DNA from 2 places in the Clostridium sp. ATCC BAA-442 genome. Region 1 is predicted to be linked to the other one. Evidence: riboswitches for the same ligand, from Rfam matches in the RefSeq annotation. Region 1 holds a riboswitch; the other holds the start of a gene.

Region 1 (16,828 bases):
GCCCCTATGACGCCCTGAGCCTGCTGGTGCGCATGCGCGCCGACGGCAGCGAGGAGCGGGAGGTGATTGCCAGCGTGGCCGGCGGCCTCAAGGCCGACTGCGCCGGCCCTGACTGGGCCAGGCTGACCCGGGTGTTTTGCAGCCCGACTCTCCAGATGGCCAGCTTCACCATTACCGAGAAGGGCTACGCCCTAACCGATCTGGAGAAAAAGCCCCTGCCGGTGGTGGAGCGGGATCTGGCCGCCGGGCCGGAGGGGCCCCGTCACACTATGTCTATCGCGGCGGCTCTGCTGTACCGCCGTTTCCAGGCCGGAGGCGCGCCCATTGCCATGGTGAGCATGGACAACTGTGCCCGCAACGGGGAGAAGCTCCGCGCCGGGGTGCTGTCCATGGCCCGGGGCTGGGCGGAGCGGGGGCTGGTAGAGTCCGCTTTCCTGGACTGGCTGGAGGACGAGGGCCGGGTGAGCTTCCCCTGGTCCATGATCGACAAAATTACCCCCCACCCCTCCGAGCGGGTGCAGGAGGAGCTGGGGCGCCTGGGTGTGGCGGACATGGCCATTGCCCGCACCAACACGGGCACCCTTATCGCCCCCTTTGTCAACGCGGAGATCACGGAGTACCTGGTGCTGGAGGACGCTTTCCCCAACGGACGCCCCGCCCTGGAAGGGGCGGGGGTGTATCTCACGGACCGGACCACCGTGGAGAAGGCGGAAAAGATGAAGGTGGGCACTTGCCTAAACCCCCTGCACACCGCTCTGGCGGTGTACGGCTGCCTGCTGGGGTATACCTCCATCGCCGCCGAAATGGGGGATGCAGATCTCAAGGCCCTGGTGGAGCATATTGCCGCCGAGAGTCTGCCCGTGGTGGAAGATCCCGGTATCCTCAGCCCCAGGGCATTCATTGACGAGGTGCTCCATGAGCGATTCCCCAATCCCGCCATCCCGGATACACCGCAGCGTATCGCAGCCGACACCTCACAGAAGCTGCCCGTCCGTTACGGCGGTACCCTCAGGCGCTATGCACGGCAGTCGGAGCAGGCATTGGCCGGACTGGAGTTCGCCCCCCTGGTGTTCGCCGGCTGGTGCCGCTACCTGCTGGGGGTGGATGACAGGGGAAACGCCATGCCTGTCAGCCCGGACCCCATGTTGCCCCAGCTCCAGGCCCACCTGAAGGGAATTGAAGTGGGCCGGCCCGATTCCCTGGCAGGACAGCTCCGCCCCATCCTGTCCAATGCAGCCCTCTTTGGGGTTGATCTGTATGCAGCAGGCCTGGGGGAGAGGACAGAAGAGATGTTCCGGGACATGCTGGCCGGCCCGGGGGCGGTGCGGGCCACCCTGCACCGCAATTGTGCATGTAAACAGCCATAACAGAAATAGAGGATTCTGTTCCGCCCTTCAGACGGCAGCAGGGCGGGAAGCGTAAGGAGGAAACAGCCTTGAAGATGACATTTCGCTGGTATGGGAGCCAACTGGATCCCATACCGCTGCGATACATCAAGCAAATCCCCAACATGAGCGGCGTGGTCACCTCCCTGATGGATCTGCCCGCCGGCGCGCTCTGGCCCACGGAGCGCATCTCAGCCCTCAAAGAGGAAGTCAATGCCGCTGGCCTGGAGATGGAGGTCATTGAGAGCGTCAATGTCCATGAGGACATCAAGCTGGGCCTGCCCGGACGGGACGCGTATATCGACAACTACCGGGAGACGGTGCGGCGGCTGGGCCAGGCGGGTGTAAAGGTGATCTGCTACAACTTTATGCCGGTTTTTGACTGGACCCGCACTGATCTGGCCAAGCCGCGGCCCGACGGCTCCACAGTCCTGGCCTATGATCAGGCAGTCATTGACCGCATCACCGACCCACAGGCCTTCGCGGATCAGATCCAACAGGGGGCAGGGGAGTTTGAGATGGCGGGCTGGGAACCGGAACGCATGGCGGAGCTCAAGCGCCTGTTTGCCCAATACCGGAATGTCTCCCATGAGGACCTGTTCCGCAACCTGAAGTATTTCCTGGAGGCAGTGATTCCCGTCTGCGAGCAGTACGATGTGAAGATGGCCATCCACCCCGACGATCCCCCCTGGGATATCTTCGGCCTGCCCCGCATTTACACCTGCCGGGAGAATATGCGCCGCATCGTGGAGCTGGTGGACAGCCCCTATAACGGGCTGACCTTGTGCTCAGGCTCTCTGGGCTCCAGCCCCTGTAACGACATTCCTGCCCTGGTACGGGAGTTCGGCGGAGAGGGACATATCCACTTTGCCCATGTGCGCAACATTAAGTTCACCGGCCCCGGCCGGTTTGAGGAGGCGGCCCACCTCTCCGGCGACGGAAGCCTGGATCTGTACGAAATTATGAAGGCCTATTACGATGTGGGCTTCGAGGGCTACATACGCCCCGACCACGGACGCATGATCTGGGACGAAAAGGGGCGGGCGGGCTACGGCCTGTATGACCGGGCCCTGGGCGCCAGCTATCTGAACGGCCTGTGGGAAGCGATTCAGAAGAATAACATTCAGCGTAATGGACAAAACGGCGCCGCGGCTGTGTAGCCGGACGGGAAAGGATATGGAGTATGAATCCCATTTTGGAACAGATTTGCCGCATTGGCATCATCCCGGTTATCGCCATTGACGATGCGAAGAAGGCCGTCCCCCTAGCCCGCTCCCTGGTGGAGGGAGGGCTGCCTGCGGCAGAGGTGACCTTCCGCACCTGTGCCGCCGAGGAGGCCATGCGGGCGATTGCGGCTGAGGTGCCCGAGATGCTTCTGGGTGCGGGTACCGTTTTAAACCATGAACAGGTGGACCGGGCCCTGGCGGCCGGGGCCAAATTTATTGTCAGTCCCGGCTTCAACCCCGATACCGTGCGCTATGTAAAGGCCAAGGGGGGGCTGATCCTGCCCGGTACCGCTACCCCAGGCGAGATGGAACAGGCCATGGCTTTTGGGCTGGAGGCGGTCAAGTTTTTCCCCGCCGAGCAAAACGGCGGTGTGGCCAAGCTCAAAGCCATCGCCGGACCCTATAAGGCTCTGAAATGGATGCCGACCGGCGGTGTCAGCGCCAAAAATCTGATGGATTATCTGTCCTTTGACCAGGTTGTGGCCTGCGGCGGCACCTGGATGGTGAAAAAAGACCTCATTGAGGCGGAGAACTGGGCCGAAATCACCCGCTTGACCCGGGAGGCGGTGGATACCATGCTGGGCTTCAGCCTGGCCCATGTGGGCATCAACTGCTTGGACGCCCAGGCGTCCGAGCGCACGGCCAGGACCATCTGCGGCCTGTTCGGCCTGCCCTTCCGGGCGGGGAACAGCTCCAACCACGCGGGGACGGCGGTGGAGTGCACCAAGGCCCCCGGCCCCGGCGTCCACGGACACATCGCCATCGGTACCAACAGTGTGGAGCGGGCCATCTATCATCTGGAGCGCCGCGGGGTGGCGATTGACCACGCCACCTGTAAGACCGATGCCAAGGGGCGGGCAAAGGCGGTCTACCTGGAGGGAGACTTTGGGGGCTTTGCTATCCACCTGGTGCAGAAATAAGGAGGGACGTACCATGAACAAGCGCGTTGTAACTTTTGGCGAGATCATGCTCCGTTTGGCCCCCAATGGATATTATAGGTTCTTCCAGAACGACCAGTTGCAGGCCACCTTCGGCGGCGGGGAGGCCAATGTAGCCGTCTCTCTGGCCAACTACGGGCTGGATTCCGTCTATGTTACCAAGCTGCCCGGCCACGCCATCGGCCAGGCGGCGGTCAACGCCCTGCGCAGCTTTGGCGTTGATACCTCCCATATCGTCCGGGGCGGAGACCGGGTGGGCATCTATTTCCTGGAGAAGGGGGCCTCCCAGCGGGGGAGCGTGTGCATCTACGACCGGGCCCACTCCGCCATCCAGGAGGCCCAGTCTGCCGACTTTGACTGGGACGCAATTTTTGCCGGGGCGGACTGGTTCCACTTTACCGGCATCACGCCCGCTCTGGGCCCCAATGTGGTGGAGATCTGCAAGGACGCCTGCCGGGCGGCCAAGGCCAGGGGAGTCAAGATCTCCTGCGATCTGAACTACCGGGGCAAGCTGTGGACCCGGGAGCAGGCCCGGGCGGCCATGAGTGAGCTGTGCCGGTATGTGGACGTGTGCATCTCCAATGAGGAAGACGCCAAGGACGTGTTCGGTATTGAGGCTGCGGAGACCGACATCACTGGCGGCAAGTTAAATAAGGAAGGCTACAAGAGTGTGGCCAGGCAGTTGGCTGACCAGTTCGGCTTTGAGCGGGTGGCCATCACCCTGCGCAGCTCCATTTCCGCCAGCGACAACGACTGGGCCGGCATGCTGTACGATGGGGAACACTACTGCTTCTCCAAGGAGTATCACCTGCGCATCGTGGACCGGGTGGGCGGCGGAGACAGCTTTGGCGGCGGATTGATTTACGCCCTGCTGGCTGGAAAGGACAGCCAGGCGGCCATTGAATTTGCCGTAGCGGCCTCCGCCCTCAAGCACTCAATTGAGGGAGATTTTAACCGCATTACCGTGGCGGAGGTCGAAAAGCTGGCCGGTGGAGACGGCTCCGGCCGGGTACAGCGCTGATACCGGTCATGGGGAGCGCAGACGGAATGGGACTGCTCACAAAATAGCGGAGAAATACCGCTGGGTCAATGCTCAACACCGTACGGCGGAACGATTCAGACCGGCGCAGCGTTTGAAAAGGCACTGTATTTCGTAGAAATACAGTGCCTTTTCTCTGCGTTCCCGACCATTTGTTTTGTGCCTTCAAGTCTCGGGCAGATGCATTGAGAGGCAGAAATGTTGCTGCAAATACCGTGAGAAAGCACAGCCAAGCCAAGCCTCATTTTTGAAATGAGAAGCATAATATTGCGGTGTCCTATCGGCAACAATTTATACCACGCTTTGGACGACAGAGCGTGGAGCTGCCTCTAAGATGCACAATCTAATGATGGATTTCCCTATAGTATTGTTGTATAATAAATAAAAATTCAGGGATAAGGATGGGGCGCTATGGAGGAGTATCGTATTACAATTGCAGGGCAAAGCAAATATGAAATTGAACTCTGTGCTGTCCAGTGTGGCAGGGATTATAGTGTCACAATCTGCGGTGGGGGCCGTCATCATGTGGGAGCTGCGGCGCTGGGGTGCGACGAATCCGGAACAGTGGGACACAAAATGCGCGGCGCTACCGTCAGTGTGCTGTGTGTGTTCGGACACAGAGACGACGAGGCGGCACGGTGGGCGGCAAAGTATCTGGCTACCGAGCTGAAATGCAATGTCAGTGTAGCGGTCGGCATCCACATTGACCACGCGGATGGCAGTGAGATCCAATGCCTTCTGGAGAATTGCAGGGAGGCATGCAGACAATTCAAAGACCGTGTGCGGGCGGACAGGCTGTCTTAAAGCGGGTGAAAGTGGTGGTAGAGTACGGAGGAGAACCGTTCAGCCGAATCCAAATGAGGGTGACAGGGGGGAGGCATCAGCCTCCCCCCTCTAAGCAGGGAATGGTTTGGGCTGCCCCTGCCGCAAGCCCATCTCTCCTGGGGTACATCCCTGCATCTTTATGACATGATTCTCTCACAGTTTTATTTTCCACGGTTGTGGCGCTTTGGCAGGTTGTACTTTTTGATCTTGCGAACCAGAGTCGACAGATCAATGCCGAGAGTGGCGGCAATCTCGCTGGTCGTAGTCCAGATAGGTGATGTCCATCTGCTGGCGGAGCTGCATCAGCTCGGTCATGTCCCGTGCGTTGCCCACCGCGCCGCGGGAGTCGTCCGTCCGGGCTGTAGACAGAGGAGAGGGTGACGAGGAGAAGCCGCCCGGAGTCGGCCTGGTACTTGATGAGTTCAGAGCGGCTTTCCCGGCTCTGGAACATCTCCAGCATTATCCGCGAGATGGGAAACTCCTCCATACCAAGCAGGTGGATGTTGTGCCCCTGGATATTTTCATCCGGGAGCTATGTGTGATACGTTCTGTTTGTACTAAATTTAGGGAATGCGCCGGGCCGCGTTTACAGTTTGAGAGCTAGGCCGGAGGCCTTCTCCTTCAGCATGCGCCCGCACAGCTCGGCAATGAACGCGCCCGCCTCGGCGGGGTTGGTGCCGCCGCGGTGGATGTTGGAGACTACGGTGCGGCTGGCCTCAGGGATGCCCACATAGCCGCCGTAGGTCATGTAGGCGCTCATGGACTCGCCGGTAGCCAGGCCGGGGCGCTCGCCCAGGAGGATCACGGTGACCTTGGAGCCCAAGGCCTCGGTGACGGCATCCATGGCTCCCACACGGCCGTACTTGATGAAGAAGGGGGTGCCCACACTGGCCCCCGTGCTGCTCAGCCCTTGAAGGATGGCGGGCAGGATGTCCCGGAGGTTGGCGGACACTGAGGTGCTGGACAGGCCGTCGGACACCACGAGCTGCACGTCGGGATTGCGCTTGCAGCGCTGCTGGAGCTCGGCCAGAGTCTCCTGAGAGAAGCGGCGGCCCAGATCCGGCCGGGTGAGGTACATGTCCTTGGTCTCGCAGAGGGTCTGCACGGTGAACAGGCCCATCTCTTCCAGCAGACGCTCCGGCACGTCGGTAAACACGGCGTCCATGGCGGCCGCGTGATCCGCCCGGAACCGCAGGTAGGTGTTGGTGCGGCAACGGGGCCCGGCTCGCCACACGCCGATGCGGGCCACCGTTTTGGAGCGCATGCGGCGGAACTCCTCCGGGTTGGCGGGGGTGGGCACGTCGATAATCTGGCGGAAATCTACGGCGGACAGGTCGCGGACCTCTCCGCTCTCCACCGCGCCGGAGGCCGGGGGGACGGGAGCGGCGGACTGTGCACCGGCGGTATCGCCCACTACCTCGGAGATGGCTTTCAGGATGAGCTCTCTCAGTTGGGTTTCATTCATATCAGTTCCCTCCCTCTCACTGTAGGAAAATGGAGGCGTCGCCGGCCAGCTCGGTCAGGACACCCTTTTCGTCAATCAGGCCCCGCTTCATCATCCACTGGTGGAACTCCGGCGCGGGCAGACGGCCGGAGAGCTCCCGCAGGGTGGCGTTGTCGTGGTAGCTGGTGTCCTGGTAGGAGAGCATGATATCGTCGTTGACCGGCACCCCGATGTAGTAGTTGGCCCCCGCGGCGTTGAGCAGCATGGTGGCCATCTCCTGCTCGTCCTGGGTAATGGAGGTGTGGTTGGTGTAGCAGGGGGCCATGCCCATGGGCAGGCCCATCAGCTTGCCCATGAAGTGATCCTCCAGGCTGGCCCGGATCATCTCCTTGCCGTCGTAGAGGGTTTCCGGCCCGATGAAGCCGGACACGTTGTTCACCATGAAGGGGCGGAAAAAGCGGCCAAAGCCGTAGGTACGGGCCTCCAGGGTCATCTCGTCCACCCCGCAGTCGGCGCCAATGGACACCTCGGAGCCCTGGCCGGTCTCAAAATAGAGCAGGTTGGGGCCGGTGCTCAGGGCGTGCTGGCAGGCCAGTTCATAGGCCTCCGTGCAGAGCTGGCGGCTCACGCCGAAGTCGTTGTTGGCGGCCTCTGTGCCGGCGATGGACTGGAAAATCATGCTCAAAGGCGCGCCCTTCCGAATGGCGTCCATCTGGGTGGTCATGTGGGAGAGAACCACCAGTTGGGTGGGGATGTCGTTGCGGCAGATAAAGCTGTAGACCGCATCCGCGATACGCCGGGTGCTCTCCACATTGTTTTCCACAGGGTTGATGCCCATGCAGGCGTCGCCGCAGCCGTAGGAGACGCCCTCCATCATCTGGATCAGGATCTCCTCGGGGTCGTCGGTGGGGCTGTTGGGCTGGTTGCGGAAGGCCAGCACGCCCGGCTGGCCGATGGTGGTGTTGCAGCGGGTGATGTGGTGAATTTTGCTGGCGCCGTAGACCAGATCCATGGCGGACATGAGCTTGGCCACGGCCGCCGCTACCTCGCCGGTGAAGGCCCGGCAACTGCGTACCAGGTCGTCCCCCGTAGTTTTGTGGTCCAGAATCCACTCCCGCAGCTCGCCAATGGTCATGCCCTTGAAACGCTGGTAGGTGGGCTGGTTGAGTCCGTCGAGATTGACCCGGGTCACCTCGTCCTTTTCATAGGGGACGGTGGGGTTCTCGGTCAGCTCGCCCACCGTCAGCTCGGACAGGACGACTTTGGCCGCCACCCGCTCCGTCACGGTTTCGGCGGCCACGCCCTGAAGCCGGTCGGCGGCCTTGGGCTCGTTGGCCTTGGCCAGGACATCCCTGATGTCGCGGAAGGCGAAGGTCTGGCCGTTCAGTGTGGTTTTCAATTTCATTCTGCTGCACCTCTCCTTTGCGCCGGACGCCCCCTCGGCGCCCGTTTCAAGCTTGTCAAATTTGGCTGTTTATGCAAAACAGCCCAGGGGCAGCGCCTGCGCTGTCCCTGGGCTGCATCGCCCGTGCTCTTGTACGCGCCGCCATAGCCTCAGGTCGGCGCACGATTTGGTTTTACTGCTCCAGAAAGTCGAAGGAGATCCGCGTCCCGCCGGGGCCGCTCTCCACGCTCCACTCGCCGGTGAGCTTCTCCCGCACGATCGTGGAGGCCAGCTCCAGACCGGCGCCTCCGGGGCGAGGGCGGTCCGCCTGGAAGCCCACGCCGTTGTCCCAGACGGTGAGCTGTCAGAGGGGGCGCCCGCTGTGGAGCTCGATGCCGATCCTTCCCGCCTGGCCGGAGGGAAAGGCGTATTTCAGGGCGTTCTGCACCAGCTCGTTGACCACCAGGGCCACCGAGGAGGCGCAGTCCGCGGACACAATGACGTCCTCGCCGCCCACGTGGATGGTGACACGGCGGGCGGAGGGCAGAAGGGTCTGGAGCATGTACCGGCGGATCTGCTCCAGAATCTGAAGGAGGGAGACCTTCTCCCGGGAGACCTGTACGATGCCATCCAGCGTGGCGGCCAGGGAGAGCAGCCGGTTGGCCGTATCCAGAAGGGCGGTCTGCACCGGCGGGGACTCGGCCGGATCACAGCCCCGGCTCCGGGTGAGGTTGGCGAGCATCTGAAGGTTGTTTTTCATGCGGTGCCGCAGCTCCTGAAGTGCCGTCCGCTGCAGGGCCAGCTCCTCCTCTAGCTGCCGCTGGCGGGTGAGGTCGTGGATGATGAGCGCCGCCCGGGCCTGCCCGGAGGAGAGAGGGAGGCGCTGGTACTGGAGTACCCGGTTGGCCAGGGCCGTCTCGTGCCTGTCCTGGTCGCACTCGCTGAGGGCGGCGGGCTGAATGTTGTTGACGGGCATCCCGGCCAGAGTGCCGATGTAACCCATCCGGCGGTAGAGGGCTGTGGCCGCCGGGTTGAAGCCGCAGACCCGGTCCTCCTCATCCAGGAAAAGGACGGCGTCGTCCAGACAGGGGGATACCGCAGCCCAGTCCAGAGCCCCGGACGCCTGCTCCGCCTCCCGCTCCCCAGCGGGCGGCGGCTCCTCGGCGGCCAGAGCGGGCCGCTCATAGATGAGGACGCCGATCAGCCGCCCCTCATAAAAGAGGGGTTCCACCGACTGGACGATCCGGCGGTCCTCCGGCATGGAGACCGCCCGCACCCCGGAGGTGGGAACCGCCAGACGGAAGGAGCGGTCCACCGCCGGCTCGTCCCGCCAGTGGATCAGCATACCCAGGATGGAGCTGCGGTAGTTGGAGGGGACGGTTTGGGGCTTCGCCTCACAGACCACGATGGCAGAGCGCCCGCTGACGGTCCGGCAGTCGATGAAGACATCCGCCTGCTCGGCGTTGGCCAGGGCGGGGAGCAGGGCGCCATAGGATTCCAGGTAGGAGATCTCCGCGTCCGTGAGATCCGTGTATTTCTGACAGAGCATCCGCGTGGCGCTAATCATGCCGCTCCTCCTGCTGGGCCAGCAGATAGCTGGCGACCCGGGCCATAGACATGCCCTTGCGGCGGCTGAGCTCCCGAATGTACTGGTAGGCCTCGTCCTCGCGCATCCCCCTGGTCTCCATCAGCAGGAGCTTGGCCTGGTCGATGGGCTCCCGGTTCTGACAGCGCCGGCTCAGGTGCTGATACTCCTTGTTCAGCAGGTAGTACTCCTTGCTGCGCGCAATACACAGCTCGATGGTAGGCAGAATCTTCTCCGCCTCAAAAGGCTTGGTGAGGTACCCCGCCGCCCCGCACGCCTGTACGCGCTCGATGTGCTCCCGGTCGCTGAACGCCGTCAGAATGATGACACATTTGGCGGCCCGGTCCGCCAGAACCTGTCTGGCCACGCTCACGCCGTCCAGCAGCGGCATCTGGATGTCCAGCAGCGCCACGTCAGGGGCCGACGCCCGGCAGCCCTCCACCGCCTCCATCCCGTCACAGGCCTCGCCCACCACCCGATATCCGGGGAGCCCCTCAAAAAAAGTGCGCAAGGTACGGCGAACGCCCTCATCGTCATCAGCCAGGAAAATGGTGGTCTTGCCCATCCTGGTCACACCCATACGCCTGTCCTCCCGTTTTACAAAAAAGAGCATCTTGAAGCGCACAAAAACGCCTCAAGATGCTCTCCACGCATCTGAAGTCAAACCCACTCCCGCCCGGAAGTGGAGTACGGCAGGTTTGCTACACCCGGCATAACCTGACCTTTCGATTGTATACGATATTATATAAAAAACCCGCCTTTCTGTCAACCGTAATTTGGAACTTATGGCTGGGATAGGAGAGAAAATTGTGATATTCTGCCTCCGCCATCTTGACAGGCGGGGGGCGCGCGGCTATAATGAACGCCGACAAGTGAATCAGCAGACGGTAGCGATTGCTTTCATTGGGAATGCGGTGAGAATCCGCAGCAGCCCTCTCTACTGTAAGGATGACAAGCGCCCAGATATGTCACTGTCCGGTACGCCGGATGGGAAGGCGGGCGTGAGGATGAGTCCAAGCCAGGAGACCAGCCGCCTGCGGTGTGTGCACGTTCTTTCGGTGGGGAAAGCTGTGCAGCGCCGGTCTGCCGGCCTGTCATCCGATTGCGGCTCCTCTCTGGAAAACAGGGGGGAGTTTTTTTGTGCATGGATTCATGCGTCAGTCAATTTGAGAGGAGCATGAACATGAAAAAGCGCACCCTGTCTCTGCTGCTTGCCGTTGCCTGTGCCCTGTCCCTGTCGGGCTGCGGCGGCGCGCCCGCGCCGGATGCCCAGACCTCCGCCCCGGCGGGCAGCGAAACCCCTGCCGCCGTGGACCAGACCCGCGAGATCGTCTTTGCCGCCTCCCGCGACCAGTGCCCCGGCGAGCAGGACGCCTACTACGCCTCCATGTCCCTGGGCGTGTGGGAGCCCCTGATCACCAAGGACGAGAGCGGCAAGCCCGCCCCCGCCCTGGCCACCGAGTGGGAGCACAACGAGGACTCCACCGTGTGGACCTTCCATCTGCGGGAGGGGGTCACCTTCTCCAACGGCACTCCCTTCAACGCCGACAGCGTGCTGGCCAACTTCGACCGCATGAAGAAGGGGCCCTTCGAGTCCTCCTTCTACGGCATGAACATCAACACCATCTACCCCGGCCTGGTCTCCTACGAGAAGACCGACGACTACACCGTGGTGCTCACGCTCTCCGAGGGGCAGCCCCTGCTGGACTACACCATGGTCAACTACGGCTCCGCCATCTTCGAGCCCTCCTGCTTCGCCGAGGACGGCACCTTCGCCGGCTTCCCCATCGGCACCGGCCCCTACGTGGTGACCGAGAACGTGCTGGGCCAGTACTGCGTCATCGAGCGCAACGATAACTACTGGGGTACCCCCGGCATCGCCAAGACCTTCCGCTTCAAGGTCATCCCCGACGCCGAGACCCGCTACACCGCCCTGCGGGCCGGCGAGGTCCAGGGCCTGTGCGATCTGGGCGCCATCTCCCCCTCCCAGGCCGCGGAGATCGACGGCGATCCGGCCTACAACGTGTCGGTGGGCGACTCCGGCATCACCCACTTCCTCAACGTCAACGGCGGCGCCTTCCCCTTCAACGACGTGCGCATGCGGGAGGGCCTGTCCCTGCTGCTGGACCGCCAGACCATCATCGACAGCTTCTACAACGGCTACGGCCTCGCCGCCGGCGGCTTCCTGAACTACACCTCCGCCTTCTACCGCGAGCAGCCCGTGCAGCACGACCCGGAGCGGGGCGCCGAGCTGATCCGCGAGGTGGTGGGCGACCAGGAGGTGGAGCTGCTGTTCCTGCTGCCCGGCGTGGACGCCAACCGCTACCCCTACCAGGAGGAGGCCGAGTACATCCAGTCCCTGCTGGAGAACATCGAGGGTACTAACATCAAGGTCAGCATCCAGCAGATGGACTGGGGCCCCTGCAAGGAGGAGATGGAGGCGGGCAACTACAACCTGTGCCTCAAGATCCAGGGCCTGCCCTCCGCCAACCCCTTCTCCCTGTTCAAGGGCTTTATGTACACCGAGGGCGGCACCAACATCAGCTACGGCCTGGGCTACCACAATGACCACGTGGACGAGCTGATCGAGGAGGCGGCTACCTGCCTGGACGCCGGCCGCCTGACCGAGATCTACACGGAGCTCCAGGAGATCTCCGCCGTAGACTTCCCCAACATCCCCGTGCTGTACTCCCAGGAGGTGGTGGCCTCCTCCAGCGACATCACCGGCTATCAGGCCACGGTGTACGGCCTGACCGGCTTCACCCAGGTCTGCTGGGCCGGGTAAGGACCGTGTGTGAAAATAAGCCCCCGCGAGGCGGGGGCTTATTTTCCGCCTGTATTCTGTCTCCGAAGGCGGTGGATCATGGCAATTCTCAAGTACATCGGCCGCAGGCTGCTGGTGCTCATCCCGGTGCTGCTGGGCATCTCCCTGGCGGCCTTCCTGCTGGGGCGCATCGCCCCCGGCGACCCGGTGGACGACGCGCTGTTCCGCATCGGCATTGAATTCCCCACGGAGGAGGACCGGGCGGACATGCGCGCCGAGCTGGGCCTGGACCGGCCCTTGCCGGTGCAGTACCTGGACTGGCTGGGGGACGCCCTCCGGGGGGATCTGGGCCGCTCCTACATCGGCAACAAGGACATCGCCCAGGAGCTGATGACCCGGCTGCCCATCACCCTCAAGGTCTCCCTGGCCGCCATGCTGGCGGCGGTGGTGTTCGGCGTGGGAGGCGGCGTGCTCATGGCGGCCTGCCACGGCACATGGCTGGATACGGTGCTCAAGGGGCTGTCCACCCTGCTGCTGTCGGTGCCCGGCTTCTGGCTGGCCCTGTTTCTCATCACGGTGTTCGCCGAGTGGCTTCACCTGCTGCCCACCAGCGGCCTGGACCGGGGGCTGGCCTCCCTGGTGCTGCCCGCCGTGGCTCTCTCCGCCGCCAACGTGGGCTCCACCTCCCGCTTCACCCGGGGCAACATCCTGGCCCAACTGGGGGAGCAGTACATCGTGGTGGCCAACGCCAAGGGCCTGTCCCAGCGGGCGGTGATGGTGGGGCACGCCTTCCGCAACTCCCTGGTGCCCATCATCACCCTCATCGGCAACTACTTCGGCGGTATCCTGGGCGGGAGCACCATCATCGAGAACATCTTTGCCATCCCCGGCCTGGGCAGCTATGTCCTCTCCGCCATCCAGAACCGGGACTACCCCGTAATCCAGGGCTATGTGCTCATCACCGGCACCACCTTCGTGCTCGTTACGCTGGCCATCGACCTGCTCTACATTGCGGTCAACCCGAAAATCCGCCTACAGGGGGGAGAGGCATGACAAGACGCCGGAAACAGAACATCAAGCTGGCCCTCGTGTGCGCCATCCTGGGGGCCATTGTCCTCATGACCATCTTCGCCCCCTGGCTGGCCCCCTATGACCCCCTGGAGGTGAACATGGAGCTGCGCCTGCTGGACCCCTGCCGGGCCCATCCCCTGGGCACCGACGCCCTGGGGCGGGACGTGCTCAGCCGGGTGATCTACGGCGGCCGGGCCTCCCTGCTGCTGGCGGTGGCGGCCACGGCCTGCTCCATGGCCGTGGGGCTGGTGATCGGCGTGGCCGCCGGCTACTGCGGGGGGATTGTGGACGGCGTGATTACCGCCGTCTCCAACGTGTTCCAGGGCCTGCCTGGCATGGTACTGATGATCGCCCTGGTGGGCGTCCTGGAGCGGGGCACCCGGAGCATCATCCTGGCCCTGGTCATCACCTCGTGGGTGGGCTTTTCCCGCCTGGTGCGGGGGGAGGTCATGAAGGTCAAGAGCGAGATGTACGTCGAGGGCATGCGCTGCCTGGGGGCGGGGCACCTGCGCATCGTCCTCCGCCACGTGCTGCCCAACATCCGCACCAACGTGATCCTCCAGTTCACCACCCGGGTGGGGCGGGTGGTGCTGTCGGTGGCGGGCCTGAGCTATCTGGGCCTGGGCATCGAGCCCCCCACCCCCGACTGGGGGGAGATGGTCAGCGGCACCGCCCGCCGGTACTTCCGCAGCGCCCCCCATCTGCTGTGGGCGCCGGGCATCTGTATTATCCTGCTGACCCTGTCCATCAACCTGCTGGGCGATCTGCTGCGGGACCGGCTGGACGTGAAGCAGGACGCGGTGAAGGAGCTGTGAGCATGGTACCGGACATTGAGATTCAGCACCTGTCGGTATGCTTCGACACCGCCCAGGGGCCGGTGTACGCGGTCAACGACCTGTCCACCACCTTCCGGGCGGGGCGCATCTCCGGCGTCATCGGGGAGAGCGGCAGCGGCAAGAGCGTCATGGGCATGTCCCTGCTGCGTCTGCTGCCCAATACGGCCCGGGTGACGGGGAAGTGCTTCTTCGGAGAAGACGAGCTCTACTCCATGCCCCTGCGGCGGCTGCGCAGGCTGCGGGGGGCGGCCATCGGCCTCATCCCCCAGAACCCCGGCGCCTCCCTGGACCCGGTGATGAAGCTCCGCCGCCAGCTCACCGAGGCCATCACCACCCACGGGCGCTGGAAGCGGAGGGAGGCGGAGGCCCAGGCCGCCGAGCTGCTCCGCCGCTTCGGCTTCGAGGAGCCGGAGCGCATCCTGAACCAGTATTCCTTCCAGATGAGCGGCGGCATGAACCAGCGGCTGGTGTCCGCCCTGGGGCTGGCCTGCCGGCCGGGGTGGGTGATCGCCGACGAGCCCACTAAGGGCCTGGACGCGGTGATCCGCAACCAGGTGTACTCCGTCCTGCGCCAGATCTACACCGAGCACCACTGCAGCATGCTCGTCATCACCCACGATCTGGCCCTGGCCCGCCGGCTGTGCGACGACATCCGGGTACTCTACATGGGCCGGATCATCGAGCAGGGCACGGCGGAGGAGGTCATGGAGCGGCCACGCCACCCCTATACCGCCGGCCTGATCCATTCCCTGCCCAGCCGGGGCATGGTGCCCATACCGCCCCCGGACCCCGGACGGCTGGAGCACACCGGCTGCCCCTTCTACCCCCGCTGCCCCAGGGCCATGGAGCGCTGCGGCCGGGAGGTGCCGGGGGAGGTCACGCTGCCCACGGGCGGGAAGGTGAGGTGCTTCCTTTATGAATAATAAGGTGCTGGAGCTGGAGGAGGTCAGCCGGACGTTCTCCAGCGGCGTGTTCCGCACCCATACCGTCCGGGCGGTGGATCGGGTGAGCTTTGCCCTGGAGCGGGGGAAAACCTTCGGGCTGGTGGGCAACAGCGGCTGCGGCAAGACCACCCTTTCCCGTATAATCACCCGCGTCCTCAAGCCCTCCGGGGGGCGCATCCGCTTCGAGGGGGAGGACATCGCACGCCTGGACCGGAAGGGGAGCCGGGCGTACCACCGGCGGGTGCAGATCATCTTCCAGAATCCGGAGGCCTCCCTGGACCCCTCCATGCGCATCCGGGACAGTCTGCTGGAGGCCATGGCCATCCACCGGCTGGGGGAGAGCCGGGAGGAGCGGATGGAGAAGATCCGGGCCGCGCTGGGGCAGGTGGGCCTGCCCGACTACCTGCTCTCCCGCTACCCCCACCAGATCAGTGGGGGCGAGGGCCAGCGGCTGGTGATCTGCCGGGCCCTGCTGCTGGAGCCGGAGGTGCTGCTGCTGGACGAGCCCACCTCCATGCTGGACGTGTCGGTGCAGGCCAGCATCATGAATCTGCTGCGGGAGCTCCAGGAGCGGCTGGGGCTGACGTACCTCTACATCACCCACGACATCGAGCTGCTGGGGTGGATCAGCCACACCATCGGCGTCATGCAGAGGGGACGGCTGGTGGAGGTGGGCAGCCGGGACCAGGTGATGGAGGCCCCCGTCCACCCCTACACCAGGGAGCTGCTCTACTCCTACACCCACTGGGAGGGAGGCGGGGAGACATGAGGGAGCGGGTGCCCATGACCGACTTCGCCCGGCAGTGGGCGGAGCACGTGGCGGCCAGCGCCTCCCCCCGGATGACCGACGACCAGGCGGAGCGGGACTTCTGGCACGCCTTCATGACACGCAAGACCTATGCCCCGGAGCCCTCCGCCCTCCAGGTGCTGGAGCGCCTGCGCCCCCTGCTGCGGGCCCGCGGGGTGGAGACCGCCCTGGAGGTGGGGCCCGGCTGGGGCAGCTATACCCTGACCCTAGCGGAGCTGTGCCGGGAGGTGGCCTGCGTGGATCTCTCCCGGGACGTGCTGGACTTCGTCCTCCGGGCCGGGGCGGAGCGCGGCCGGGACAATATCACCGCCTTCCATGCCAAGTGGGAGGCGTTCACGCCTGGGCGGCGGTACGATCTGGTTTTCGGCTATAACTGCTTCTACCGGCAGGCGGATCTGGCCGACTGCTTCCGGCGGATGGACCGGGCGGCGGACAAGCTGTGCGTGGCGGGCATGAACACCGGCCTGGCCCCCGCCTGGCTCCATGAGCTGGACGCGGCGGGAGGCCGGGTGAGCTGGGAGTGGAAGGACTACATCTACTTCGTGGGGGTGCTCTACCAGATGGGCATTGACGCCAATG
Region 2 (12,070 bases), on a different contig from region 1:
TGGGCAGCCTGGGGGCGCTGGAGGAGGCGGTCATCCGCATCGCCGGCATGACGGGCAGCGCCGACGTGGACATTTCCAAACGGGCGGTGGTGGTCATGTGTGCCGACAACGGCGTGGTGGCCCAGGGGGTCACCCAGACCGGCCAGGAGGTCACCGCCATCGTGGCGGAGAACATGTCCACCGGCGACACCAGCGTGTGCGCCATGGCCCGCTCCGCCGGGGCGGAGGTGGTGCCCGTGGACATCGGCACGGCCGTCCCCCTCACCGGGGCGCGCATCGTGCAGCGGTGCGTCCGCCGGGGCACCGCCGACATGACCCAGGGCCCCGCCATGAGCCGGGGGGAGGCCGTGCAGGCCGTCCTGACCGGGGTGGAGACCGCCCGGGAGCTGTGCGCCGGGGGCGTGCGCCTGCTGGCCACCGGGGAGATGGGCATCGGCAACACCACCACCTCCTCCGCCGTGGCCGCCGTGCTGCTGGGCCAGGAGCCGGTGGTGATGACCGGCCGGGGGGCCGGCCTGTCCGACGCGGGCCTGCAGAAGAAGATCCACGCCATCGAGACCGCAGTGGCGGTGAACCGGCCCGACCCCGCCGACGTGCTGGACGTGCTCCACAAGGTGGGCGGCCTGGACATCGCCGGGCTGGCCGGGGTGTTCCTGGGGGGCGCCCTGTGCCATACGCCGGTGCTGGTGGACGGGTTCATCTCCTCCGTGGCCGCCCTGGTGGCCGCCCGGTTGTGCCCGGCCTGTAAGGACTACATGCTGGGCTCCCACGCGTCGGAGGAGCCGGCCAGCCGGCTGGTGCTCTCTGAATTGGGCCTGCGCCCCTTCCTCTACGCCGGGATGCGCCTGGGCGAGGGCACCGGGGCCGTGGTCGTCATGCCCCTGCTGGATATGGGGCTGGCGGTCTACCGGGAGATGGCCACCTTTGAGGACACCAACATCGAGGCCTACCAGCCCTTAGGCTAGGGGGGGATTGCATCCCCCCATGGATACGGCGGCTTCACACAGATTTTTATTTGAATTTGCCGCAAGTGGGCGAAACTCTGCGAGGCGGTAGGGCGGGGGCTTGCCCCCCCCGAAGGAGGTGCATCCATGCTGATACTGGTCTCCGGCGGCTCGGCCAGCGGGAAGTCGGAATTTGCCGAGGGGCTGGTCGCCGCCTCCGGCCTGGAGACGCGGGCCTACCTGGCCACCATGCAGGTGTGGGACGCCGAGAGCGAGCGCCGGGTGGAGCGCCACCGCCGGATGCGGGCGGGCAAGGGGTTTGCCACCGTGGAGTGCCCGGTGAACCTGGCCGGGGCCGTCCTGCCGGCCGGATGCGCCGCCCTGCTGGAGGATCTCTCCAACCTGACCGCCAACGAGTTTTTCGGCCCCCAGGGGCGGGAGGGGGCCTTCGGCCGGGTGCTCTCCGGCGTGGAGCGGGCGGCGGAGCAGGCCGCCCTGCTGGTGGTGGTCACCAACGAGCTGTTCTCCGACGGAATGGACTACGACCCCGAGACCCTGGCCTACCTGGACGTGCTGGCCCGGCTGAACCGGGCGGTGGCCCAGCGGGCCGACCGGGTGTACGAGGTGGTCTGCGGCATCCCCATCGCCTGGAAAGGAGCAAACCCGTGAAATCCCTCATCATTGCCTTTGCCATGTACTCCAAGTTCCCCATGCCCCGGGTGGACTGGGAGAAAAAGGCCCTCTCCTGGGCCCTGTGCTGGTTCCCGCTGGTGGGGCTGGCCGTCGGGGCGGTGCTGTGGCTATGGCTGGCCCTGGCCGGCTGGCTGGGGTTCGGCGCGGTCTTTACCGCCGCCCTGGCCCTGCTGCTCCCCATCGCCCTCAGCGGCGGCATCCATCTGGACGGCTTCTGCGACACCTGCGACGCCCTGTCCTCCCACCAGAGCCGGGAGCGGAAGCTGGAGATTCTGAAGGACTCCCACACCGGGGCCTTCGCCATCATCTGCTGTGGGCTGTACCTGCTGGTGTTCTTCGCCGCCTGGTGCGAGGCGGCGCCCGCGGGCCGGGCCGCCCTGGCGCTGGCCCTGGGGCCGGCCTTCTCCCGCAGCCTGTCCGGTCTCTTTGCCGTCACCCTCCCCAACGCCCGGGGCACCGGCCTGCTGGCCACCTTCACCGGCCCCATGGACGCGGTCAAGGCCCGGGGAGTGCTGGCGGCGTGGGCCGTCCTCACCGGAGGGGCCATGGTGGCCGCGGATGTGCGGACGGGTCTGGCCGCCCTGGCGGGAGCGGGTCTGGCGTGCGTCTACTATGTGGTGACCGCCCGGCGGCAGTTCGGCGGCGTCACCGGCGATCTGGCGGGGTTCTTCCTCCAGCTGTGCGAGCTGGGGATGGTGCTCTGCGCGGCGGTGGGGCAGAGGCTGGAGGTGCTGTTATGATTTTGATTATCGGCGGCGCGGGCCAGGGCAAGCTGGACTACGTGCTGCAAAAGACCGGGTACGGCCCCGCCCAGGTGGCCCGCACCCCGGAGGAGGCCCGGACACGGCCCGTCTTTGCCGGGCTGGAGGACTGGCCGGAGCTGGACGAGGCGGCGCTGCTGGAGGCCAACCCGGACGTGATTTTGATCTGCGACGAGGTGGGCTGCGGCGTGGTGCCGGTGGAGCCGGCCCAGCGAGCGCACCGGGAGGCGGTGGGACGGCTTTGCTGCCGCCTGGCGGAGCGGGCAGAGCGGGTGGAGCGCATCTTCTGCGGCCTGCCCATGGTATTGAAAGGAGAAGGCCCATGGAACTGATTCTGATGCGCCACGGTACCACCCAGGGCAACCTGGAACGGCGCTTTATCGGCACGCTGGACGTGCCGCTGCTCCCCCAGGGGGAGGAGCTGGCCCGGCGGGTGGGCGCCACCCTGCCGGCGGTAGAGCACATCTACCGCAGCCCCCTCCAGCGCTGCCGCCGCACCGCCGAGCTGCTGTGGCCCGGCGTGGAGATGACGGTGGTGGATGAGCTGCGGGAGAGCGATTTCGGCCCCTTTGAGGGCAAGAACCACGAGGAGCTGAAGGACGACCCCCTCTATCAGGCGTGGCTGGGCATGGGGGACAGGCCCAACTTTGCCGCCATGCCGGTGGGGGAGAGCGCCCAGCAGGTCACCGACCGGGTGTCCATCGGCCTGGAAAAGACGGCGGCCGACGCCGCCCGCCGGGGCTTTGGCCGGGTGGGCGTGGTGTCCCACGGCGGGGCCCTCATGGCCCTGCTGGCCAAGTACGGCCGGCCGGAGCGGGACTACTACGGCTGGATGTGTCCCAACTGCGGCGGCTTCCGGGCGGAGCTGAATCCGGACACCCTGGAGCTGACCATTCTGGAGGAGTACAGGGGGGAGAAGGGGCTATGAGCTGGGGGGTATCCCACCTGCTGGCCCTGCTGACCGGCTTCTGCCTGGATCTCCTGCTGGGGGATCCCCACTGGGCGCCCCACCCGGTGCGGGCCGTCGGTGTGCTGATCGCCGCCCTGGAGAAGCTTCTGCGGCGGCTCTTTCCCAAGTCCCCCGGCGGCGAGCTGGCCGGCGGCGCGGCGCTGGTGGCGCTCACCATCGCCATTCCAACCGGCCTCACCGCCCTGTTGCTGTGGGGGTGCGGCCTGCTCAGCCCCTGGCTGGCTTTCGCGGCGGAGGCGCTGCTGTGCTATCAGCTGCTGGCCGCCAAGTCCCTGCGGGACGAGAGCGACAAGGTGTACGAGGCCCTCAAGGCCGGAGACCTGCCCGGCGCGCGGCACGCCGTGTCCATGATTGTGGGGCGGGACACCGAGCGGCTGGACGAGGCCGGCGTGGCCAAGGCGGCGGTGGAGACCGTGGCGGAGAACGCCTCCGACGGGGTGATCGCCCCCCTCATCTTCCTGGCCCTGGGCGGCGCGCCCCTGGGTATGCTCTACAAGGCGGTCAACACCATGGACTCCATGGTGGGCTACAAAAATGACCGCTATCTCTACTTCGGCCGGGCGGCGGCGCGGCTGGACGACGCGCTCAACTTTCTCCCCGCCCGCATCGCCGGGGTGCTCATGTGCCTGGGCGGCGCGGCGGCGGGTTACGACGGGAAGAACGCCTGGCGGATCTTCCGGCGGGACCGGAAGAGGCACAAGTCCCCCAACTCCGCCCACACCGAGGCGGCCTGCGCCGGAGCGCTCCAGCTCCAGCTGGCGGGGCCCAACTACTACTTCGGCCAGCTGGTGGATAAACCCACCATCGGCGACGATCAGCGGCCGGTGGAGGCCCTGGACATCCTGCGGGCGGGCCGGATTCTCTACGCCACCGCCTTTTTTGCCCTGCTGCTCTTCTGCGGCGTGCCCCTGCTGATTCTGCTGTTCCCGTAACACCGGCCCGCCGCCCCACCCGTCCACCATCCTGACCAGAGAGAAGGGAATCACCATGACCCCATATACCCACGGCGGCGACGTGCTCACGGCGCGGGCCCGCTTCGGCGGCGACGTGCTGGACTGCTCGGCCAACCTGAACCCCCTGGGGATGCCCCCGGCGGTGCAGGCGGCCGCCGCGGCCGCCCCCGCTCCGGGCGGCCATCGCCGCCCACGACGGGGTGGCGCCGGAGCAGGTGCTCTGCGGCGGCGGGGCGGCGGAGCTGATCTTCCGGCTGGCCTACGCCCTGCGGCCCCGGCGGGCGCTGGTCACCGCCCCGGCCTTCTCCGAGTACGAGGAGGCGCTGACGGCGGCTGGGTGCGCCGTGACGCGCCACCCCCTGCGCCGGGAGAACCGCTTTGACGTGGACGGCGGGCTGCTGGACGTCATCGCGCCGGGGGTGGAGCTGGTCTTCCTCTGCACCCCCAACAACCCCACCGGGCGGCTGGTGGACGGGGCGCTGCTGCGGGCGGCGGCGGAGCAATGCCGGGCCGTGGGGGCGGTGCTGGCGGTGGACGAGTGCTTTTTGCCCCTCTCCGACGGGGCGGGGCCGGGGCTGGCCCCCTGTCTGGCGGAGCACCCCAACCTGCTGCTCCTGCGGGCCTTCACCAAGAGCTACGCCATGGCGGGCCTGCGGCTGGGCTACGCCCTCTCCGCCAACGGCGGACTTCTGGAGCGGATGGCCGCCGCCGGCCCGCCCTGGAGCGTCTCCACCCCCGCCCAGGCGGCGGGGCTGGCCGCCCTGGAGCAGTGCCCCGACTGGCCGGAGAAGGCCCGGACCCTGCTGGCGTCGGAGCGCCCCGCCCTGTCGGACGGCCTGACCGCCCTGGGGCTGGAGGTGGTGCCTGGACAGGTTAACTACCTGCTGTTCCGGGCGGCGGGCGCGGCCGATTTGAAGGAGCGGATGCTCATGCGGGGCGTGCTCATCCGCTCCTGCGCCAACTACCACGGCCTGGGGAACGACTGGTACCGGGTGTGTGTGGGACAGGCGGAACAAAACCGGCGGCTGCTGGCCGCCTTAAAGGAAGTGTTGTGATGGCCAACGCGATTATGATCCAGGGAACCGCCTCCAACGCGGGCAAGTCCCTGCTGGCGGCGGGGCTGTGCCGCATCTTTGCCCAGGACGGCTATAAGGTTGCCCCTTTCAAATCCCAGAATATGGCCCTTAACTCCGCCATCACCCCCGACGGCTTCGAGATGGGCCGGGCCCAGGTGGTGCAGGCCGAGGCGGCGGGGGTGGCCCCCGACGTGCGGATGAACCCCATCCTGCTCAAGCCCACCAGCCACGTGGGCTCCCAGGTGATCGTCAACGGCGTGCCCCGGGGCACCATGGCGGCGGGGGAGTACTTCCGCTATCGCAAGAGTCTCATCCCCGAGGTGATGGCGGCCTACGAGTCCCTGGCGGCGGAGTACGACATTATCGTCATCGAGGGGGCGGGCAGCCCGGCGGAGATCAACCTACGGCAGGACGACATTGTGAACATGGGCATGGCCCGCCGGGCTAACGCCCCGGTGCTCCTGTGCGGCGACATCGACCGGGGGGGCGTGTTCGCCTCCCTCTACGGCACGGTGAAGCTGCTGGAGCCGGACGAGCAGGCGAGGATCAAGGGCCTGATTATCAACAAATTCCGGGGGGATGTGGATATCCTCCGCCCCGGTCTGGGGCAGCTGGAGGCCCTCTCCGGCAAGCCGGTGCTGGGAGTTGTCCCCATGATGGACGTGGATGTGGACGACGAGGACTCCCTCTCCCACCGCCTGAGCGGAGGGGGAAGGGTGGGCCTGGTGGACATTGCGGTGGTGCGCCTGCCCCGCCTGTCCAACTTCACCGACTTCAACCCCCTGGAGCGGATGGAGGAGGTCACCCTCCGCTACGTCCGCAATCCCCGGGAGCTGGGGCGCCCCGATCTGGTGATCCTCCCCGGCACCAAGAACACCATGGACGATCTGCGCTGGCTGCGGGAGAGCGGCATGGAGACCGCCGTGCTCAAGCACGCCTCGGCCGGCGGAGCGGTGATCGGCATCTGCGGCGGCTATCAGATGCTGGGGAATACCGTCTCCGACCCCGACGGGGTGGAGGGGGGCGGCTCCCTCCGGGGCCTGGGCCTGCTTCCCGCCGACACGGTGTTCCAGGGGGAAAAGACCCGCACCCGGGTGACGGGGGCCTTCCGCGCCCCGGAGGGGCTCTTCCGCGCCCTGGCCGGCGTGGCCTTCGAGGGCTACGAGATCCACATGGGCCGCACCGAGAGCGGGGCGGCCCCCCTGGCGGAGTTCACCACCCAGACCGGGGAGCGGCGCTCCGACGGCCTCAGCGCGGGCAACGTGTGGGGCTGCTACGTCCACGGCATTTTCGACAAGGCGGCGGCGGCCGCCGCCCTGGTGAACGCCCTGCTGGCGGCCAAGGGGCTGGAGCCGGGCGCGGCCAGCGTGGACTGGCAGGCGTACGCCCAGCAGCAGTACGACAAGCTGGCGGCCGGCCTGCGGGCCAGCCTGGATATGAAACGCATTTACCGGATTCTCAACGGGGAGGAATAGAGACATGAAACACATCGAATTGCAGCGGGTGGCCCCCGCGGACATTGAGGCCCGGAGCATGGAGCTCATCGGCCAGGAGCTGGGGGAGCGGGTGTTCCCGGCGGAGCAGCTGCCCGTGGTCAAGCGGGTGATCCACACCACCGCGGACTTTGAGTACGCCGACAATCTGGTCTTTTCCGCCGGGGCGGTGGAGGCGGGCATCGCGGCCATACGGCAGGGCTGCACCATCGTCACCGACACCCAGATGGCCTTCTCCGGGGTGAACAAGCGGGTGCTGGAGAAATTCGGCGGCCGGGCGGTGTGCTTCATGTCCGACCCGGACGTGGCCGCCGAGGCCAAGGCCCGGGGGGAGACCCGGGCCACCGTGTCCATGGAGCGGGCCGCCCGGCTGGAGGGGCCGCTGGTGCTGGCCATCGGCAACGCCCCCACCGCCCTGGTGCGGGCCTGCGAGCTGATCGACGCGGGGGAGCTCAGGCCCGCCCTGGTCATCGGCGTGCCGGTGGGCTTCGTGAACGTGGTGGAGAGCAAGGAGCTGCTGCTCACCCTGGACGTGCCCCACATCGTGGCCCGGGGGCGGAAGGGCGGCAGCAACGTGGCCGCCGCCATCTGCAACGCCATGCTCTATCAGGCCAGCAACAACGCGCGGGAATAACGGGAGGGACGCACGATGACAGAGAGAGCGGTTCTGGCGGTGTCCTTCGGCACCAGCCACCGGGACACCCTGGAGAAAAACATCGCGGCCATTGAGGCCGAGCTGGCCGCGGCCTTCCCGGAGCGGGCGGTGCGCCGGGCCTTTACCAGCGGCATGATCCTCCGCAAGCTGGCGGGGGAGGGCACCCACATCGACAACGTGCCCCAGGCGCTGGAGCGCCTGCTGGCCGGGGGCTGTACCGACGTGGTGGTGCAGCCCACCCACGTGATGAACGGGGAGGAGTACCACAAGCTGCTGACCCAGGCGGAGCCGTACCGCGCCCGCTTTGCCCGCATGGCCTTCGGCCGCCCCCTGCTAACGGCGGCGGAGGACTACGCGGCCCTGGGCCGCGCCCTGATGGAGGCGCTGCCAGCCCAGCGGGCGGACACCGCCGTGCTCTACATGGGCCACGGCTCGGAGCACCAGGCCAATTCGGCCTATGCCCTGATGGAGTACACCTTCCACGATCTGGGTCGGAAGGACGTGGTGATCGGCACGGTGGAGGGCTACCCTGGCTTCGGGGAGGCCCTGCGCCGGCTAAAGGAGCGCCCCCAGGTGCGGAGGGTGGAGCTGCGCCCCCTGATGACCGTGGCGGGGGATCACGCCAAGAACGATCTGGCGGGGGATGAGGAGGACTCCTGGCGGCGGCGTCTGGAGGCCGAGGGCTACGAGACGGCCTGCGTGCTCACCGGCCTGGGGGAGTACCCGGCGGTGCGGGCGCTGTTTGTGGAGCACGCCAGGCAGGCGGAACAGCTCCAGGCGGAAGCCTGTTGATATAGATCCGGGGGCCGGAAACGGGAAGACGGGTGCAAATCCCGCGCAGTCCCGCTGCCGTAAGAGAACAGCCGGTGCGCACGGGCCACTGGGGCGACCCGGGAAGGCGCGCAGCGGCGGAGACGCTCAAGCCGGAAAACCGTGCCGGCTCCGAATTCACAGCCACCTACGAGCGATAGGAAAGGATGAAACACATGATGAATCAACGAAACACACGGCTTCTGCGCACGGCAGCGGTGCTCGTCGGCCTGCTGGGCGTGCTCACCATGAGCGCCTCGGCCATGCACATTGCCGAGGGCTACCTGCCGGTGGGCTGGGCCGCCGGCTGGGGCGTGGTATGCGTCCCCTTTGTGGTGGCGGGCTTCCTCTCCATCCAGAAGAAGATCGCCCAGGCCCCCAAGGCCAAAATCCTGCTGGCCATGTGCGGAGCGTTTGCCTTTGTGCTCTCCGCGCTGAAAATCCCCTCCATAACCGGCTCCTGCTCCCACCCCACCGGCGTGGGGCTGGGCGCCATCCTGTTCGGGCCCATGACCATGGCGGTGCTGGGGCTGATCGTCCTGCTGTTCCAGGCTCTGCTGCTGGCCCACGGCGGCCTGACCACCCTGGGGGCCAACACCTTTTCCATGGCCATCGCCGGCCCCATCGTGTCCTGGGCGGTCTACAAGCTGCTGCGCAAGGCAAACGCCCCGGCGGCGGTGGCGGTCTTCGCCGCGGCCGCGCTGGGCGACCTGTTCACCTATGTGGTGACCTCGGTGCAGCTGGGGGTGGTCAACGGCGGCATTGGGAAATTCCTGATGGTGTTCGCCGTCACGCAGATCCCTCTGGCCATCGCCGAGGGCCTGCTGACCGTGGTGGTGTTCAATGTGCTGGAGAAGTACAGCCGGGAAGAGCTCCACGCCCTGTGCGTGCTGTAAGGAGGGAACCGGAATGAAGGTATGGCAGAAAAATCTGATCCTGATCGTGCTGGTGGTGCTGCTGGCGGCGCTGCCGCTGTGGCTGCTGCCCAACGCCGAGTTCGGCGGCGCGGACGGCCAGGCGGAAGAAGTGATCCTGGAGCTTCAGCCCGACTATGAGCCCTGGTTTGAGCCGATTCTGGAGCCGGCCAGCGGCGAGGTGGAGTCCCTCCTCTTCGCCCTCCAGGCCGCCATCGGCGCGGGCGTGGTGGGCTTCGTCCTGGGCCGCATCACCAAAAAGCCGGAAAAGAGGGATCAGGGCTGATGGGAACCGACCGCTACGCCTATCAATCGCGGCTGCGGCGAATCTCCCCCATGCCGAAGCTGCTTCTGACCGGCTCGGCGCTGGTGCTCTGCCTGCTCTGCGACAGCGTAACGGTCGGCCTGGTCACCCTGCTGGGGATGTGGGGGCTGGTTACCGCCCTGGGCGGACTCAGCCCCCGCGTCTTCCTGCGCTTTCTGTGCATCCCGATGGCCTTCCTGGCCGTCGGATGCGTGACGATCCTGATCAACAGCTACCCCCAGGGCGCGCCGGTGCTGCTGGCCGTGCCGGTGGGGGAGCGGCTGTGGGGCTTTGACGGGGCGGCGCTGCTCCGGGCCGGGCGGCTGTTCTGCAAGGCACTGGGGGCGGTGGGAGCCATGTACTTCCTGGCGCTGAACACCCCGATGACCGATGTGACCATGGCGCTGGAGCGGCTGCACGTGCCCCACCTGATGGTGGAGCTGATGGAACTGATCTACCGCTTTATCTTTGTCCTGACCGAGACCGCCTCCCGCATCCGCCTGGCCCAGGAGTCCCGGCTGGGCTATCAGGGGCTGCGCCGCTCCCTGTCCTCCCTGGGCACCCTGGCCTCCATGGTGTTTCTCCGGGCGTGGCGGAAGGCGGATCGGGTGTATACCGCCCTGGAGTCCCGCGGCTACAGCGGAAGCCTGGTCACCCTGTCCGGCGACTATGCGCGGGGGGCGTGGCTCTACCCGCTGACGGCGGCGGTGGCGGCGGTTCAGCTGGCGGCATGGTATTTCGAGAGGAGGGTGATGGGATGATGGAGGCCGCGATTGAGGCCAGAGAGCTGCGCTATATTTATGAGGACGGCACGGCGGCGCTGAAGGGCATTAACCTCCGGGCCGAACGGGGAAAGATCACGGGCATTCTGGGGGCCAACGGGGCGGGCAAGTCCACCCTGTTTCTGAACCTGAACGGCGTGCTCCAGCCGTCCGACGGGGAGATTCTGCTGGACGGCGTGCCGGTGAAGCGGGATCGGAAGGGGCTGACCGAGCTGCGCCGCCGGGTGGGCATTGTCTTCCAGGATCCGGACGACCAGCTCTTCTCCGCCGACGTGTACCGGGATATCTCCTTCGGTGCGGTCAACCTGGGCCTGCCCGAGGCGGAGGTGCGCCGCCGGGTGGAGGCAGCCATGGAGCGCACGGGGGTGTCCCACCTGCGGGACAAGCCCACCCACGCGCTCTCCTTCGGTCAGAAGAAGCGGGTGGCCATCGCCGGCGTGCTGGTCATGGAGCCGGAGGCGCTGATTCTGGATGAGCCCACCGCCGGACTGGATCCCCAGGGGGTGAGCGATCTGTTGGAGCTGCTGACCAGCCTGCGGGACAGCCAGGGCATGACCATTCTCATGGCCACCCACGACATGGACGTGGTGCCCCTGTGCTGCGACTACGCCTACCTGCTGGGCGGGGGAAGCGTGCTGGCCCAGGGAACGCCGGAGGAGCTGTTCACCAAGGCGGAGCTGCTGCGGGCCAACCACCTGCGCCTGCCCCGCATCGCCCATCTGATGGCGATTCTCCGCGACCGGGACGGCCTGGACGTGACCCCGGTGGGCACCATTGGGGCGGCCCGGCGGGAACTGCTGCGATTGTTGAAACAGGAGGAGTTATTGTGAAACGAGGCATTCTGTACGGCGTCGGGGTGGGCCCCGGCGATCCGGAACTGATTACCCGCAAGGCCCAGCGGATCATCGCCCAGGCGGCGGTGCTGGCGGTGCCTGACAAGGGCAGCGGGGAGAAGACCGCGCTGACCATCGCCGGAGAGCTGGCCGAGGGGAAGGAGATTCTCCTCTGCGACGCCCCCATGGTGCGGGACGAGGCCGCCCTGGACGCGGCCTATGAGGCCAACGCCGACCGGGTGTGCGCCCTGCTGGACGGGGGGAAGGACGTGGCCTTCCTCACTTTGGGCGATCCCACCGTCTACTCCACCTACCTCTACCTCCACCGCAAGGTGACGGCCCGGGGGTATGAAGCGGAGATCATCCCCGGCGTGCCCTCCTTCTGCGCGGTGGCGGCCCGGCTGGGTGCCGCCCTGTGCGAGAAGTCGGAGCGGCTGCTCATTGTCCCCGCCTCCCACAAGGACGTGGACGACTGCCTGGACGTGGACGCCAACCTGGTGTTCATGAAGGCGGGCCGGGAGATCGGCGCGCTGAAGGAGAAGCTGGCGGAGAAGGGCCTGCTGGAGCGGGCGTCCATGGTGGCCAACTGCGGCATGGAGGGGGAGGCGGTCTACCCCCGCTTCGCCGAGCTGACCGATGGCAGCGGCTACTTCTCCGTGGTGCTGGTGAAGAAGGGGGAAGAGGCTTGAACATCCGTATGACCGGCCTGGACTGGCGGAAGGCCCCCATCGGTCTGCGGGAAGCCCTCTCCTTCACCCGGAGCCGGGTGGTGGAGCTGGACCGGCTGCTCCGGGCGGCGGAGGGGGTGGAGGGCTGCGTGCTCCTGTCCACCTGCAACCGCACGGAGCTCTACCTCTCCTGCGCCTCCGGGGCGGAGCCGGA

Evidence for each region. A riboswitch is a leader RNA that binds a small molecule or an ion and turns the genes downstream of it on or off. The one in region 1 is predicted to bind cobalamin.
Region 2: linked by a shared signal. The riboswitch ahead of ACESY8_RS14365 (energy-coupling factor ABC transporter permease) and the one ahead of ACESY8_RS01680 (ABC transporter substrate-binding protein) in region 1 are both predicted to bind cobalamin.

Annotation. Positions count from the first base shown of each region.
Region 1 covers NZ_CAXSQB010000002.1:112,966-129,793, forward strand. Annotated here, with positions in the region: gene ACESY8_RS01630 (mannitol dehydrogenase family protein) at 1-1,367, shown strand, start outside; gene uxuA (mannonate dehydratase) at 1,436-2,545, shown strand; gene eda (bifunctional 4-hydroxy-2-oxoglutarate aldolase/2-dehydro-3-deoxy-phosphogluconate aldolase) at 2,569-3,531, shown strand; gene ACESY8_RS01645 (PfkB family carbohydrate kinase) at 3,545-4,570, shown strand; gene lpdD (prenylated flavin chaperone LpdD) at 5,000-5,392, shown strand; gene eutC (ethanolamine ammonia-lyase subunit EutC) at 6,000-6,878, opposite strand; gene ACESY8_RS01660 (ethanolamine ammonia-lyase subunit EutB) at 6,895-8,262, opposite strand; gene ACESY8_RS01665 (hypothetical protein) at 8,435-8,581, opposite strand; gene ACESY8_RS01670 (sensor histidine kinase) at 8,606-9,808, opposite strand; gene ACESY8_RS01675 (ANTAR domain-containing response regulator) at 9,801-10,406, opposite strand; cobalamin riboswitch at 10,695-10,875, shown strand; gene ACESY8_RS01680 (ABC transporter substrate-binding protein) at 11,010-12,611, shown strand; gene ACESY8_RS01685 (ABC transporter permease) at 12,690-13,643, shown strand; gene ACESY8_RS01690 (ABC transporter permease) at 13,640-14,476, shown strand; gene ACESY8_RS01695 (ABC transporter ATP-binding protein) at 14,479-15,420, shown strand; gene ACESY8_RS01700 (ATP-binding cassette domain-containing protein) at 15,413-16,210, shown strand; gene ACESY8_RS01705 (SAM-dependent methyltransferase) at 16,207-16,828, shown strand, end outside.
Region 2 covers NZ_CAXSQB010000038.1:787-12,856, forward strand. Annotated here, with positions in the region: gene cobT (nicotinate-nucleotide--dimethylbenzimidazole phosphoribosyltransferase) at 1-965, shown strand, start outside; gene ACESY8_RS14320 (bifunctional adenosylcobinamide kinase/adenosylcobinamide-phosphate guanylyltransferase) at 1,092-1,613, shown strand; gene ACESY8_RS14325 (adenosylcobinamide-GDP ribazoletransferase) at 1,610-2,377, shown strand; gene ACESY8_RS14330 (bifunctional adenosylcobinamide kinase/adenosylcobinamide-phosphate guanylyltransferase) at 2,374-2,730, shown strand; gene ACESY8_RS14335 (histidine phosphatase family protein) at 2,721-3,326, shown strand; gene cbiB (adenosylcobinamide-phosphate synthase CbiB) at 3,323-4,300, shown strand; gene ACESY8_RS14345 (pyridoxal phosphate-dependent aminotransferase) at 4,522-5,376, shown strand; gene ACESY8_RS14350 (cobyric acid synthase) at 5,376-6,872, shown strand; gene ACESY8_RS14355 (precorrin-8X methylmutase) at 6,877-7,524, shown strand; gene ACESY8_RS14360 (sirohydrochlorin cobaltochelatase) at 7,540-8,337, shown strand; cobalamin riboswitch at 8,329-8,500, shown strand; gene ACESY8_RS14365 (energy-coupling factor ABC transporter permease) at 8,532-9,251, shown strand; gene ACESY8_RS14370 (energy-coupling factor ABC transporter substrate-binding protein) at 9,265-9,555, shown strand; gene cbiQ (cobalt ECF transporter T component CbiQ) at 9,555-10,334, shown strand; gene ACESY8_RS14380 (ATP-binding cassette domain-containing protein) at 10,331-11,185, shown strand; gene cobI (precorrin-2 C(20)-methyltransferase) at 11,182-11,877, shown strand; partial or broken gene ACESY8_RS14390 (glutamyl-tRNA reductase) at 11,874-12,070, shown strand, end outside.